2 linked regions of the Mangrovibacterium diazotrophicum genome follow. The protein of the gene in region 1 interacts with the protein of each later gene in a pairwise test. Links are inferred from orthologs where the notes say so. Each region holds a gene or a part of one and is shown on either strand. Other genes may lie near its edges.

What was found.
Region 2: the proteins of BC643_RS08435 (region 1) and BC643_RS10555 interact in binary tests that used the Escherichia coli proteins (3 or more experiments, as listed by UniProt). The link is inferred for Mangrovibacterium diazotrophicum from one-to-one orthologs.

The regions. Positions count from the first base shown.
Region 1 is NZ_RAPN01000001.1:2,160,298-2,168,619, forward strand. What follows is about bases 2,420-5,411. They hold BC643_RS08435 (glutamate-5-semialdehyde dehydrogenase), read right to left. Parts: upstream 4,544-5,411; coding sequence 3,296-4,543; downstream 2,420-3,295. Other genes in these bases: BC643_RS08430 (N-acetylornithine carbamoyltransferase), read right to left, coding at 2,420-3,161; proB (glutamate 5-kinase), read right to left, coding at 4,793-5,411. Outside these bases: BC643_RS08420 (alpha/beta hydrolase), read left to right, coding at 207-1,241; argB (acetylglutamate kinase), read right to left, coding at 1,322-2,098; more of BC643_RS08430, read right to left, coding at 2,202-2,419; more of proB, read right to left, coding at 5,412-5,884; proC (pyrroline-5-carboxylate reductase), read right to left, coding at 5,898-6,689; BC643_RS08450 (aspartate aminotransferase family protein), read right to left, coding at 6,845-7,987; argC (N-acetyl-gamma-glutamyl-phosphate reductase), read right to left, coding at 8,075-8,322. UniProt on the Escherichia coli protein: Catalyzes the NADPH-dependent reduction of L-glutamate 5-phosphate into L-glutamate 5-semialdehyde and phosphate. The product spontaneously undergoes cyclization to form 1-pyrroline-5-carboxylate.
Region 2 is NZ_RAPN01000001.1:2,653,501-2,659,096, reverse strand. The notes cover bases 1,295-4,120. They hold BC643_RS10555 (LytR/AlgR family response regulator transcription factor), read left to right. Parts: upstream 1,295-2,245; coding sequence 2,246-2,995; downstream 2,996-4,120. Other genes in these bases: pulA (type I pullulanase), read left to right, coding at 3,622-4,120; BC643_RS10550 (hypothetical protein), read left to right, coding at 3,083-3,622; BC643_RS10560 (sensor histidine kinase), read left to right, coding at 1,295-2,239. In the rest of the region: BC643_RS10570 (hypothetical protein), read left to right, coding at 16-417; BC643_RS10565 (LiaF transmembrane domain-containing protein), read left to right, coding at 491-1,192; more of BC643_RS10560, read left to right, coding at 1,199-1,294; more of pulA, read left to right, coding at 4,121-5,559; BC643_RS10540 (alanine dehydrogenase), read right to left, coding at 5,569-5,596. UniProt on the Escherichia coli protein: Member of the two-component regulatory system BtsS/BtsR, which is part of a nutrient-sensing regulatory network composed of BtsS/BtsR, the low-affinity pyruvate signaling system YpdA/YpdB and their respective target proteins, BtsT and YhjX.

The DNA of each region.
Region 1 (8,322 bases):
TTAAACGAGCGAGTCCTTAAAGCTTCCCTGGTCAATCCTGATCGCATTTTTCTCAAAACACCCCTAAATAATCTCAACTCCAAATAGGACTTTCGTCGCTATTCGGTGTCATTAACTTGAAAAACCAGTAACAAGAGTGCCCGAATTGAAAATCGGCCTGGTATTACTGACCGGACAAATCGAATTACCAAGCTAAACCCGATACAATGAAAAAATATTTCAGTCTGTTCGCCTTGCTTTTTTGCATCCAGCTCGCATTAATTGCACAGTCCGAAAGTGGAACTGTAATAACCGATTCCATTTTTTCTCAAAATCTGGAAAATAACTATGGTGAAAACCCAACGCGAGCGGTATCAGTATACCTTCCGCCGGGCTACAATGAAAGTACAAAGCATTACCCGGTTATCTATTTCCTTCATGGTTTCACGGGCGATAACAAGGTGATGGACTACATCTCCGGCTTGCTGGATCAAGCCATTGCCACCCATCGCATAAGACCTTGCATTATGGTGATTCCTGATGAAAAGACCACCTATGACGGGAGTTTTTACAGCAATAGCGAACTCTTTGGAAACTGGGAAGATTTCACGGCCTTCGACCTCGTTAGCTACGTGGATAAAAACTACCGGACGATTGCCAACAAAGACAGTCGCGGGATCACAGGGCACAGCATGGGCGGTTATGGAGCACTAAAAATAGCGATGCTCCATCCCGAAATTTTCAGCAGCGTTTATGCCCTCAGCCCTGGAGTCCTGACAATCGTGCGAGAGTACGGTCCCAACAGCGATACCTACAGGGAACTGTCAACCGTTAAAACACAAGAAGAACTCGATAAAACCTACTTCGGGAAAGTTATTATCGCCTTCGGAAAATCTTGGACACCAAATCCCAACAATCCGCCCTTTTTCTGCGACCTGCCTTTCACCTATGAAGGTGATGAACTCATCGTTCACAAGGACATTCTTGAAAAATGGTATGCCAATATGCCTTTGTATATGATCGACGACTACCTTGATAACCTTAAAAAATTGAAAGCCATTAAGCTGGATTGGGGAAGAAATGCAGGTGATCGGTTCACCATCATGTGCAGTATGTTCAGCCAGCGTTTAGAGAATGTGGGGATCAAGCATTTTGCAGAAGAATATATCGGCACACATGTCAACAATATCTACACCCCCGATGGACGTATTCCGAACCAGATGTTGCCTTTCTTCAATTACTACCTGAACTTTGAAGAGTAAAATAAGCATATAAAAAAGCTCCGTCTCTAGTGAGAACGGAGCCTTTTCAGATTGTATTTAAAAAACTTATTTGTTCTTGATTATTCGGGTAACAAAGTTGTTCCGCCGATTTGCAATCCCGGGATATTGGTAATGCGGATTTTTGAAACACCGCGTTTAATGGCGGCAAAACTGTTGTCTAGTTTTGGAATCATTCCGGCATGAATAGCGCCGCTTTCCTGCAAGGCTTTAAATTGCGTGTGGTTCAGCGAGGCAATCACCGAGCTATCGTCTTCCGAATCTTCCAGCACACCTGGTTTCTCGAAACAGAACACCAATTCCACATCGAAATGTTCGGCAAAAGCCACGGCCGCTTCGGCAGCAATGGTATCTGCATTTACATTCAACAGGCTGCCCTGCTTATCATGCGACAAGGGTGCCAGCACCGGAATCACCTGCTTATCCAGCAGTAGGTTCAACTCTTCCACATTCACGGCAACAATGTCGCCCACATAACCATAGTCAATATCTTTCACCGGTCGTTTTACCGCCTGCATGTAATTCAGATCGGCACCGGTAATGCCAATGGCATTTAGGCCCAGCGCCTGTAATTGGGCCACAATATTTTTGTTGACGAGTCCACCATAAACCATGGTCACAACCTCCAGCATCGCCTGATCGGTAATGCGGCGGCCATCCACCATCTTGGTTTCAATCCCGAGGCGTTCCGCCATCGCGGTTGCAGAGCGTCCACCTCCGTGCACCAATGCTTTTATTCCTTCGAGTTTCGAAAAGCGGTCAAGCAAATCAGCCAATGAGTCTTTCTCTTCAACCACTTTACCACCAACTTTTACGAGAGTGAGTTTTTGCTTAGTCATAAAATGTAAAATATCGAATTCCTAAAATGTACAATATTGAATAACCAATATCCAAGTTTGAATCTTCTTCCTTGGATATTTTAAATTGGATATTCGATATTTTTTATTTCTTATCGCCGATTTGGTCCAACAATATCTTCAGTACAGCCTGAGCTGAGAAGAGGCGATTTCCGGCTTCTTCTACAACAATCGAGTTCGGGCCATCGATCACTGAGTCGGCCACTATCATGTTCCGGCGAACTGGCAAACAGTGCATGAACTTCGCATTGTTGGTCACTGCCATCTGGCGATCACTCACGGTCCAATCACGATCTTTCGATAGGATTTTTCCATAGTCGTTGTAAGCCGCCCAGTTTTTCGCGTAGATGAAATCTGCACCTTCAAACGCTTTCATTTGGTCGTATTCCGGTTTTAGGTCGCCCATGAACTCCGGAGCCAGTTCGTAGCCTTCCGGGTGAGTCACCACCAATTCGTAATCGGTCTCGCGCATCCACTCCACAAACGAGTTCGGCACAGCCTGCGGCAAAGCGCGTGGGTGCGGCGCCCAGGTCATCACAACCTTCGGACGGGCTTTGGTTTTGTGCTCTTCAATAGTCAGGTGGTCGGCAAACGACTGCAGCGGATGGCGGGTTGCCGCCTCCATGCTCACCACCGGCACTCCAGCATAGTCGATAAACTGCTGGATAATTTTTTCCTCATAATCGTCAGCTCTGTTTTCAAAGCGGGCGAACGAACGCACACCGATGATGTCGCAATATTTCCCGATTACCGGCACAGCTTCGCGGATATGTTCCGGCTTGTCACCGTCCATAATCACACCCAGCTCGGTTTCCAGCTTCCAGCCACCTTCGTTAATATCAAACACAATCACGTTCATGCCCAGATTCAATCCGGCCTTTTGCGTGCTCAAACGAGTTCGCAAACTGGAGTTAAAAAAGACGAGCAAAAGCGTCTTGTTCTTCCCTAACGATTGGTATTTGTAAGGATCTTTTTTTAATTCCAAAGCCAATTTCAAGGCTTCATCCAGGTTGTCTAAATCGTGAACCGAAGTGAAATGTTTCATATCTGTTGTTAGTTGAATTTTCTGTTAAAATGTTTTTTTTGTTGATCTGTTGAATCGTAGAACTGCCCCACCAAATTATCCCTGTCTTACTTTCAGGATGACGATTCTCGCTAATAATTAATCAATAATTATTATCAATTTCGAACTTGTCCCTCACCGTCGATCAGCCATTTGTAGCTGGTTAGTTCTTCTAAAGCCATTGGGCCGCGGGCGTGCAATTTTTGGGTTGAAATGCCAATTTCGGCGCCCAAACCAAACTGCGCTCCATCGGTAAAAGCAGTGGAAACATTGCAGTACACCGAAGAAGCGTCCACCAATTTGCGAAACAAATCCTGGAGTTGTTCATTCTCGGTAACAATGCACTCGCTGTGTTTCGAACTGTACTCGGCAATGTGATCGAGCGCCTCATCGAAACTGGATACCGTCTTCACCGACATTTTATAATCGAGGAACTCGGTTCCGAATGATTCTTCGTTAGCCCATTCCAATAAGGTTGAAGGGTAATTTCCTTCCAATGCATTGTGAGCTTGCTCGTCTGCATAAACCACCACATTGCACTCGGGCAATTTGCTGCAGATTTCAGCCAAATCACCCAACCGACTTTCGTGGATCACCAGGCAGTCGAGCGAGTTGCATACGCTTGGACGCCGGGTTTTCGAATTGAAAACAATCTCTTTGCCTTTGGCCGTATCGCCAAATTCATCGAAATAAGTGTGGCAAATTCCCGCCCCTGTCTCAATAACCGGGATGGTTGCATTTTTGCGCACAAATTCAATCAATCCTTGCGAACCGCGGGGGATAATCAAATCAACAAATCCGCGGGCATTCAGAATCTGAGCAGTCGCCTCGCGGTCTGCCGGTAGCAAAGCCAGAATATTTTTATCGATCCCATGCTTTTCCAAGACACCGTGGATCACCTTTACAATCGCCGTATTGGAGTCGATGGCGTCGCTTCCGCCTTTCAACACACAGGCATTACCCGATTTCAGGCAAAGCGAGAACACATCGAAGGTCACATTCGGACGCGCTTCGTAAATGATACCGATGACGCCAAAAGCAACCGATACCTTTTTGATGCGCATGCCATTAGGGCGAACAGTTTCGCTGAGCACGCGTCCAACCGGAGACGGCAATGAAGCTACATTGCGAATATCATCTGCGATACCGACAATACGCTCTGCCGTCAATTTCAGACGATCGTATTTCGGGTCAGCCGGGTCCATCCGTGCCAAATCTTTTTGGTTTTCAGCCAAAATTGCTTCTGTGTTTGCAACAGCAGCATCGGCGACATCCAACAAAATAGCATTGATGTTTTCGACTGACAGCAGATTCAATTTCCTGCTGGCTTTCAATGTAAGTTCCAGTTGTTTTTTAACCTCCATAATGCAAGTTTACAAAATTAAAAGTCCCCTTCCCTGGGGGAGGAAGGGGACAACTCAGAATATCTTATTAGAATTTGTTGTAGTCAACAAAAGGGGGTTATTAGAAAAGGGTATATTGAGTTATTCTGAGCTTATATATCTTTAGTTTTGGTTCAAAATTTTCTCCCCCAAAAATAAGCAATGAACGTCAATTTATCACAATACAGCTCGATTTTATTTAAAAAATTAACCTGAAATCAAACCGTGCTTTCAATCTTCAATTAAATACAAATAATCGTAGTGTACAATTGGCTTTTTATACTTGGTTCCGGCCTCCGTCTCTGCCTTCTCAGATTCGAACTGGGCTTTACCCCAACCGACCAAATTTCCTTGCTCATCGACAATCTTTACAATGTCTCCTTTTTCAAAGCTTCCTTTCACATCAACGACGCCAATCAGCAACAAACTGGTCGCCATTTCCGAGTAAAGTGCGTCGCGGGCTCCCTGGTTGATCACCAACTCGCCTTTGGCAAAACTGTCAGAATAAGCAATCCATTTTTTGACGTTGGAAGCCTTGCGTGCTTCGGCTTTGAACAAAGTGTGTTTCGCCTGCCGGTCCACCCGCAAAATATCCGTCAGAATATGGTCTTTCAAGCCACTGGCAATATGAACCTCAATTCCTTCTTTGGCTACTTTACGTGCGATCGAACTTTTCGTTAACATACCTCCGCGTCCAAAACCGGATTTCTGCTTCGAAACATTTTTCATCCAGTCCTTGTCTTTCGCGTCGATCTCTTCAATGATGTTTGACGTGGGCAACGAAGGGTCACCATCGTAAATACCCTCAACATTACTCAATATAATCAGCGCTTCCGAATTCTGCATGGATGCGATCAAGCCCGAAAGCTCGTCGTTATCGGTGAACATCAACTCTGAAACTGAAATGGTATCATTCTCATTGACAATCGGGAGAACCCGGTTCTCCAGCAAAGTAGTGATACAATTTTTCATGTTCAGGTAGTGGTCCCTGTCCGCAAAATTATCTTTGGTCGTCAACACCTGCGCGCAAACGATCCCGTGTTCGCGGAAGAAATCGGCGTAGCGATTTATCAGCTTCACCTGCCCTACCGCCGAGCACAACTGCCGGGCAGAAACGGTATCCAGCTTTTTTTGCAGTTTCAGTTCGCTGCGACCGGCGGCCACAGCACCCGATGACACCAAAATAACCTCAACTCCTTTTTGATGAAGCCAGGCAAGCTGATCGACCAAATGCGCGATGCGGGCCACATTCAATGTCCCGTCAGACTTGGTTAGAACGTTACTACCGACCTTTACGGTAACTTTTTTATAGCGTAAGCTCATAGTGCATCAGGGCTTAACCGATTTTATTATACGATGCAATCAACCCCTGAATAACAGACGAGCTAAAACCTTGATGTTCCATCTCGTTGATCCCGGTAATGGTCACCCCGCGCGGCGTCGTTACTTTGTCGATTTCGCGCTCCGGGTGATTTCCGGTATCCATAATTAACTGCACAGCTCCTTTTACAGTCTGTGCGGTAATAAATTGAGCCATCTCTGCACCAAAGCCCATCTCGATTCCGCCTTGCATGGCAGCGCGTACATAACGTAGCGCGAAAGCAGTTCCGCAAGAAGCCAAAACCGTTGCAGCTCCCATCAGCTCTTCCGAGATAATAACAGTCTCTCCCAATTGGTCGAACAACTCTTTTACCATTTCCAGGCAATCTTTCGTGTTACCATTTCCGGCAATACAAGTCATTGATTCCTGAATAGAGATCGCCGTATTTGGCATCACACGAAGAATCTTCTTATCGGCACCTGCCATTTCGGCCAGGTCCTTTAAGTTGACGCCTGCGACAATCGACACCAGAATTTTATCTGGAGTCAGCACGTCCTTCAACAGCTCGATGACGCCTTGAATGTGATAAGGTTTAACAGCGAAAATCACCAGCTCGGCAGACTTTACAGCTTCAGCATTGTCAGAAGTTGCTGCAAATCCCAAGGCTTTCAGCTCGTTTAGTTTCGCTTCGCGCGGATCGGAAATTGAAATAGAAGATGCCGGGAGATATCCTGACTTCAGAATCCCGTTAGCGATTGCACCACCCATATTTCCTGCGCCAATAATGGCAATTTTTCCGACTTTCATGTGTTCAATGTTTTATGCCGAACCGGATACGATCGTCTGTCATTTGGCATTGATTGTCATTTATTGTTTTTCGTCACAACGAATGACTATAAATGACTTCTTAAATGACAACAAATGACTGTAGCGAATCGCTCTCACAGTCCGGAGTTGTTATGCTACGCTTCCGCGTATAATTCGTTCAATACTTTTTCAAATTTAGAGATAAAATACGCTGCTTCTTCCATGGTCAAACTCAGCGGTGGCAACAACCGGATGATGTTCGTTCCCGAAACGCCGGTGAAGACTTTCTCTTCCGTCAGCAATTTTGAACGAATTTCTTTAATCGGCTCTTCAAACTCCAAACCGATCATCAAGCCGTGCCCACGAACTTCTTTGATTTGCTTGTAGCCCGCCAGTTTTTCCATCAGGTATTCACCAACTTTTGCAGCATTTTCAACCAGCTTCTCCTGTTCCATAATTTCGAGAACAGCGATGCCAGCTGCGCAAGCCAGGTAATTTCCACCGAAGGTAGTTCCCAACATTCCATACCAAGGCTTCAATTCAGGTTGAATTAACAAGCCACCGATCGGAAAGCCGTTCCCCATTCCTTTGGCAGTGGTAATCAAATCGGGCTTTACATCGGTGTATTGGAAAGCGAAAAACTTTCCGCTACGTCCGTACCCCGATTGAATTTCATCCAAAATAAGCAGTGTGCCATACTTTTTACATTGGCGTTCCAGCTCTTCAAGGAAGGCAGGATCGGGGACACGAATTCCCCCGATTCCCTGAATGCCCTCTACAATGATTGCTGCAACATCTTCAGCCTTTAAATGCAGCACTACTTGCTCAATATCGTTTAGCGGCAGGATAACCGCATTTTCTGTTTCGTTTACCGGAGCTACAATTTTCGGATTGTCGGTAATAGCCACCGCTGCCGATGTACGACCGTGAAATCCTTTATTGAAGCTGATAATTTTTTTACGTCCTGTTGCAAAAGAGGCCAGCTTGATGGCATTTTCGTTCGCTTCGGCTCCCGAGTTTACCAGGAACAACTGATAATCGTCCAAGCCGGACGCTTTGCCCAACTTGTCGGCCAATTCCTGTTGCTGCGGGATAACTACCGAGTTACTGTAAAAACCGATCTGGTTAAGCTGATCGATAATTTTTTGCACATAGTGCGGATGACTGTGTCCCACTGAAATTACGGCATGTCCCCCGTACAAATCCAAGTATTTATTGCCCTCGCTGTCCCACATGTAAGAGCCTTCAGCCTTTACTGGAGTGATATTAAACAGCGGATATACATCGAAAAGTTTCATAATTTTTCAAAGTAAAAAGTAAAAAGCTACAAGCTTCAAGTTCCGAACATCTGAAAATCCGAGAATCCAGATATCCGAAAATCTGTCTTAAAATGAAACCGGTTTTAAATTCAGCCCGGTCTTCTCGTCCAACCCAAATTGCAGGTTCATATTTTGAACAGCTTGTCCTGATGCGCCTTTCAGCAAATTATCTGTTACGCTCAAAATCATCAGTTTGCTGCCATGTTTTTCTAAATGCAAAATGGCCTTGTTGGTGTTAACCACCTGCTTCACATCCGGGTTTTCCTTCGTAACAAAAACAAACGGATGCTCGGCATAATAGCTTTCATACAGAC
Region 2 (5,596 bases), 490 kb from region 1 along the record:
TTTAATTTTAGCGCAATGAATACGAATGATTGGCATCAAACAACGAATCAATGTCCGAAGGAAAAGAAACACAAAGGATCGGTTTTGGGCGTTATCTTGATCGTGGTTGGGATATATTGGATTTTAAGAGAGACGGGATGGTTTATTCATTTGCCGGGCTGGGAATTTTTCCGCGATCGCATTTGGGAAACGTTTTCGTTCCTGCGTGTCGAACTGGGCGATCTACTGCTGCCGATTTTGTTGTTGGTAACCGGTTTGTTGTTGGTGAGCGGAAGGCGTCGGGTAGGAGGGCTGCTGGTGTTGATTGCCCTGCTGGTTTTTATTCCGGGGATTGTTGTTCCGGGTATTCTGATGGTCATGTTTTTCCCGTTGTTGTTAATCATTGTCGGGATTCTGCTGATCAAAAGTATATTGTAAGTCAATTTGAAAGAATTAATTTATATTCGTTATAGGGAAAATCTGAAGTTTGAAATTTTCTAAATGAAAAAATATGGAAAGAAGAGGGAATAAAGGATTTTACTTGGGCGTAATTTTTATCGCCATCGGAGCAATCCTGATATTGCAGCGACTGAATCTGATTCCCGGGAGTTTATCGGATGTCCTGATTTCCTGGCAGATGTTGCTGATTGCCATCGGTGCATTGTCATTGATGAAGGGCAACCGGGTGATGGGGATTATCCTGATTGGGTTGGGAACTTTTTTCATTTTGCCTGATTTCTTTGATGTTCCGTATGAGGTGAGACGTCTTTACTGGCCGGGGCTTTTAGTGCTGGTTGGTGTGGCGATGGTTTACCGGCAACGGGCAGCAATTCCGCACATGCATGAAAGCGTTGAAGGAAAGAACTTCGATATATTCGACGACTTTGTCATTTTTGGCGGCCGCGAAATTTTTATCACATCCAAACAACTGCAGGGCGGAAGAACAACTTCCGTGTTCGGCGGCATTGAGTACGATCTTCGGCAAGCGAGTCTGTCGCCTCAGGGCGCGGTGATTGATTGTACCTGCCTGTTTGGAGGCACCGGATTAAAAGTTCCGTTGGATTGGAATGTGAAGAATGAGGTCACAACCATCTTCGGCGCTTTCACTGACAAGCGTGGTGATACCTTTCAGCGCGGACAATTCGACCCGAGCAAAACTGTGGTTATTAAAGGGCTCACCTTGTTTGGCGGAGTGGAAATCAAACATGTGTAGCGCGGCATGAAACACCCATTCATTAATAACCGAATCCTAAGCCTTTATTACGTCGTTTTTTGGCTCGTCATTGGGCTGATTAACTTCGTGATCCAGGTCTTTTGGTACGATATGGACATCAGTGTTGGCCTGATCGAATCGGTTGTCATTTTTGGCTTGTACCCCATAATGGGGTCGAGCATCTGGTTCATCATTCAATACAACCGTTTGGATGAAAATGATTGGGTGAAAAATATTCTTTTCCACTTTGTTGCGGCGACGATCATGAATATGATCTGGCTTTATTTAAGCTATGTTTTAGTGAAGGTTGTTGCTGAAAGTCATATTGAATTTATCCGGAGGTCGCTGCCGTCGAAAGTACTGACGGGTTACTTGTTGTATGCCGGTTATGTAGTTTTCTTTTACGCCGTTAATTACTACAATTCGTTGAAGGATAAGATTAAGAAGGAGTCGGAGATGAAGATGCTGATCCGCGATGCGGAACTCAGTGCTTTAAAGTCGCAAATCAACCCGCACTTCTTGTTTAATAGTTTGAACAGCATTTCATCGCTGACAGTCAGCCGCCCGGAAAAAGCGCAGGAAATGGTGATCAACCTGTCGTCGTTTATGCGCTATTCTTTGCAACACAGCCGGGAAGAGACCGTGAGTCTGAAGGACGAGTTAGATCATATTAAGTTGTACCTTGGGATTGAGAAGATTCGGTTTGGGAAGAAATTAAACCCGGTTTTTGAAGTTGAGGAGAATTGTTTGAAAGCCCGGATTCCCAACATGATTTTGCAGCCGCTTTTGGAGAATGCCATCAAGTACGGGGTGTACGAGGCAACTGAACCTGTGAATATCGTTATTCGCTGCAAACCCGATCCTGATTATTTTCGAATTACAGTTGAGAACGAATACGATGCCGGAACCATTAATAATAAAGGTGAAGGGATCGGACTGATGAATATACGGCAACGCCTGGAACTGATTTACGGTAATCCGAATCTGTTGCAGATTACCGATTTGAAAACCAGCTTTAAAGTTGAATTATTGCTCCCTCAAAAGTAAAATGTTATGAGTGAAAAGCTAAACGTATTGATTGTTGAAGACGAAGAACTGGCACGCGACCTGTTGAAATCGTACCTGAAGGATCATCCTTCGGTTAACCTTTTGGGCGAATGTGAGAACGGTTTTGAGGGGGTGCAAAAGATCAACGAACTCCAGCCTGATTTGGTTTTCCTGGATATTCAGATGCCCAAGATCACCGGTTTTGAAATGTTGCAATTGCTCGATCACAAACCGGATATCGTATTCACAACGGCTTATGACCAGTATGCGTTGAAAGCTTTCGAAATTAATGCGGTTGATTATTTGTTGAAGCCATTTTCAAAAGACCGCTTTTTGTCGGCTGTTGAGAAAGCTTTGGAGCGAAAAGGCAACCAGGAAAGTCCCTCGGAAAAGATTAGTCGGTTGAGCGAGTACGCGACAGGCGAGTATCTGGATCGCGTAGTGGTGAAAGACCGTCACAAAATTCATATCATTCTTTCTTCCCACATTCGCTACATCGAGTCGATGGATGACTACGTGCTGATTTACACGAACGAGGGGCGGCACATGAAACAAAATACCATGAAGTTCTTCGAAACGCATCTTGATCCGCACGAGTTTATCCGAATTCACCGTTCGTACATTGTTGGTGTTTCTCAAATTGAAGAGATTCAGCAGTATGAGAAAGAGTCATACGTTGTTATTTTGAAGGACAAAACGAAGCTGAAGGTGAGTAAGTCAGGTTATAAGAATCTGAAAGAAGTCCTGGACTTTTAACCTCGGTTTCACATCAGGCTTAGAATTCGGAATAATTCAGCTCTTGCATTTCTTCTTTTCGTACTTTTGAAAGTATAAGACATTTTTATGCCTCGAGTTTTATTGCTTCTATTTTTTTGCATTCCTTTTTTGTGCTTCGGACAAACTGAAGTAGGCCCCGACAGCTATTTCCTCTACCTGGCCATTGCATTTATCCTTGGCGTACCGCTAATTCTTTATTTGGTGTTTGCCGTGCGAAAGCGGGGAAAGCTTAGTTTCCGCAAATGGTTTCGAAAGGGCAAGGTTGAAGTTGAACTGGTTCCGAACCGAAAATATCGCCCGGATGTGTTGACCCTTGTTGTTCACAACAAACGGACGAACGCTGTAGACCTGGAATCGCCCGTTTTAATTATCAGAAAGCTGTGGTCGGTGCGAAAATTTAAGCTGAAAGGTATAAATCGGGCAGAAATTTATCCATTGTACCTCGAATCGGGTAAAACGCATGAACTTCACATTAAGTTAGATGTTTTTCATAAACACGATTCAAGCCTGCGTTCCTACTATTGGGCACGCGTTTTATTGAAAGATACAAGTGGACTAACTTATTCCACAAATTACATCACCTTACGTAAAAGCTTAGTTTCTTAATGCGGGACTGGAAATTTCACCATATCGATTTTTCAACTTATCCTTGGTACAGTGGAAATGACCTAGGAGTTAGATTGACTGAAACCGGTTTTCAGGTTAAAGTTTGGGCTCCTAATGCCAGTAAAGTAGAATTTCTGGTTTACAAGCACAGTCATGGAGGAAAGACAACGCACCGGTATTGGTTGCATGCTGAAAATCACGGTTGCTGGGTTTTAAATACCGAAGGTGATTTTGACGGATTGTACTACACCATTCGGGTGAATGACGGCGATTGGTTAAATGAAACACCTGGCGTGGATGTGAGAGCTACCGGTACCAACGGGCGCAGGGGATTATTTTTTCATCCGGAGAAAACCAATCCCGAAGGCTGGTCGGATGATAAACCGATACCGACTGAAAATGCCGTGAATGCCATTTTATATGAAGTGCATGTTCGTGATTTCTCAATTGCTGAGAATTCGGGGATGCACCAAAAAGGAAAATTCCTGGCTTTTACAGAAGAAGGGAGAATCACCCCGGAAGGTTTAGCCTCTGGTATTGATCACCTCAAGGAACTCGGAATTACGCATGTTCATTTATTGCCGGTGTTCGACTACTGGACAGTTGACGAATCGAAGCCGGAGACAAAATACAATTGGGGCTACGACCCTCTGAACTACAACACGCCCGAAGGAAGCTATTCAACAGATCCGGATACAACATCTCGGATTACGGAGTTCAAGCAGTTGGTGATGGCTTTGCACAAAGCCGGAATCGGCGTGGTGATGGATGTGGTTTATAACCACACCGGCTTAACCCGTCGTTCTTGGTTTAATCAAACGGTGCCTGGATATTATTACCGGCAAACACGTTCGGGGAGTTTTTCCAACGCCAGTGGTTGCGGAAATGAATTTGCATCCGAACGGGCCATGGCCCACAAATACATGATTGACTCGCTTTTGTATTGGGCTGAAGAGTTTCATTTGGATGGCTTTCGTTTCGACCTGATGGGAATCCACGATCTGGAAACCATGTACGCGATTCGGTTGGCCCTGGACAAGCTTCGGCCTGGCATTCTGATGTACGGAGAAGGCTGGACGGCCGACCGTAGTCCGATGGATGAAAACCAGCGTGCGGTGAAACGGAACATTTCGCAGTTGGAGCGGGTGGCCTGTTTTAACGACGACTTCCGTGATGCCTTAAAAGGAAATAATTTTGATGGTTCGGGCGAAGGATTTGTCAGCGGAAAGGTTTTCCACGAGGAAGCAATCAAGTTTGGAATAGTAGCGGCCTGCTATCATCCTCAAATTGTATACAGCTACGTTGGCGGTTCGGGTTTCGCCTGGGCACGTCACCCCTGGCAAACGGTCAATTATGCGTCCTGTCACGATAATTACACGCTATTCGATAAGCTTTCGCTTAGTTGCCCCAATGCGGATACCGAAACCTTGAAACAAATGCAGAAACTCGCGACTGCCTTGGTGATGACATCGCAGGGTATTCCGTTTTTGCATGGCGGTTCAGAGTTTTGCCGAACTAAAGGCGGCGATCACAACTCCTACAAATCGCCCGATAGCGTGAACCAGTTCGACTGGTCGCGGAAGAAGGAATTTGAGGATGTTTTCAGCTATTTTACAGAGCTCGTGAAGCTACGGAAGTCAGTTCCTGCATTTCGCATGGGAAGTTCCGATTTAATCCGCGAACATCTTAAATTTTCGACTGATTACAACATGGGTGTTGTGGCCTACCAGATTACCGACTTCCCCGGCGAAGAACGATGGAAAACCATGCAACTTGTTTTCAATGCGCGCAAAGAAGACTTTCAATTCGATCTGCCCAACAACAACGGATGGAAAGTCATCGCGGAAGGTGGAACGATCGATTTGGAAGGAGTGCGGACTTTGGAGGAACATGCTGTGATTGTTCCCCCGGTTTCGATGATGATCCTGGTGCAGTAATCTGCCGCGTCAGAAAATCGCTAAAAGCAGGTCAATA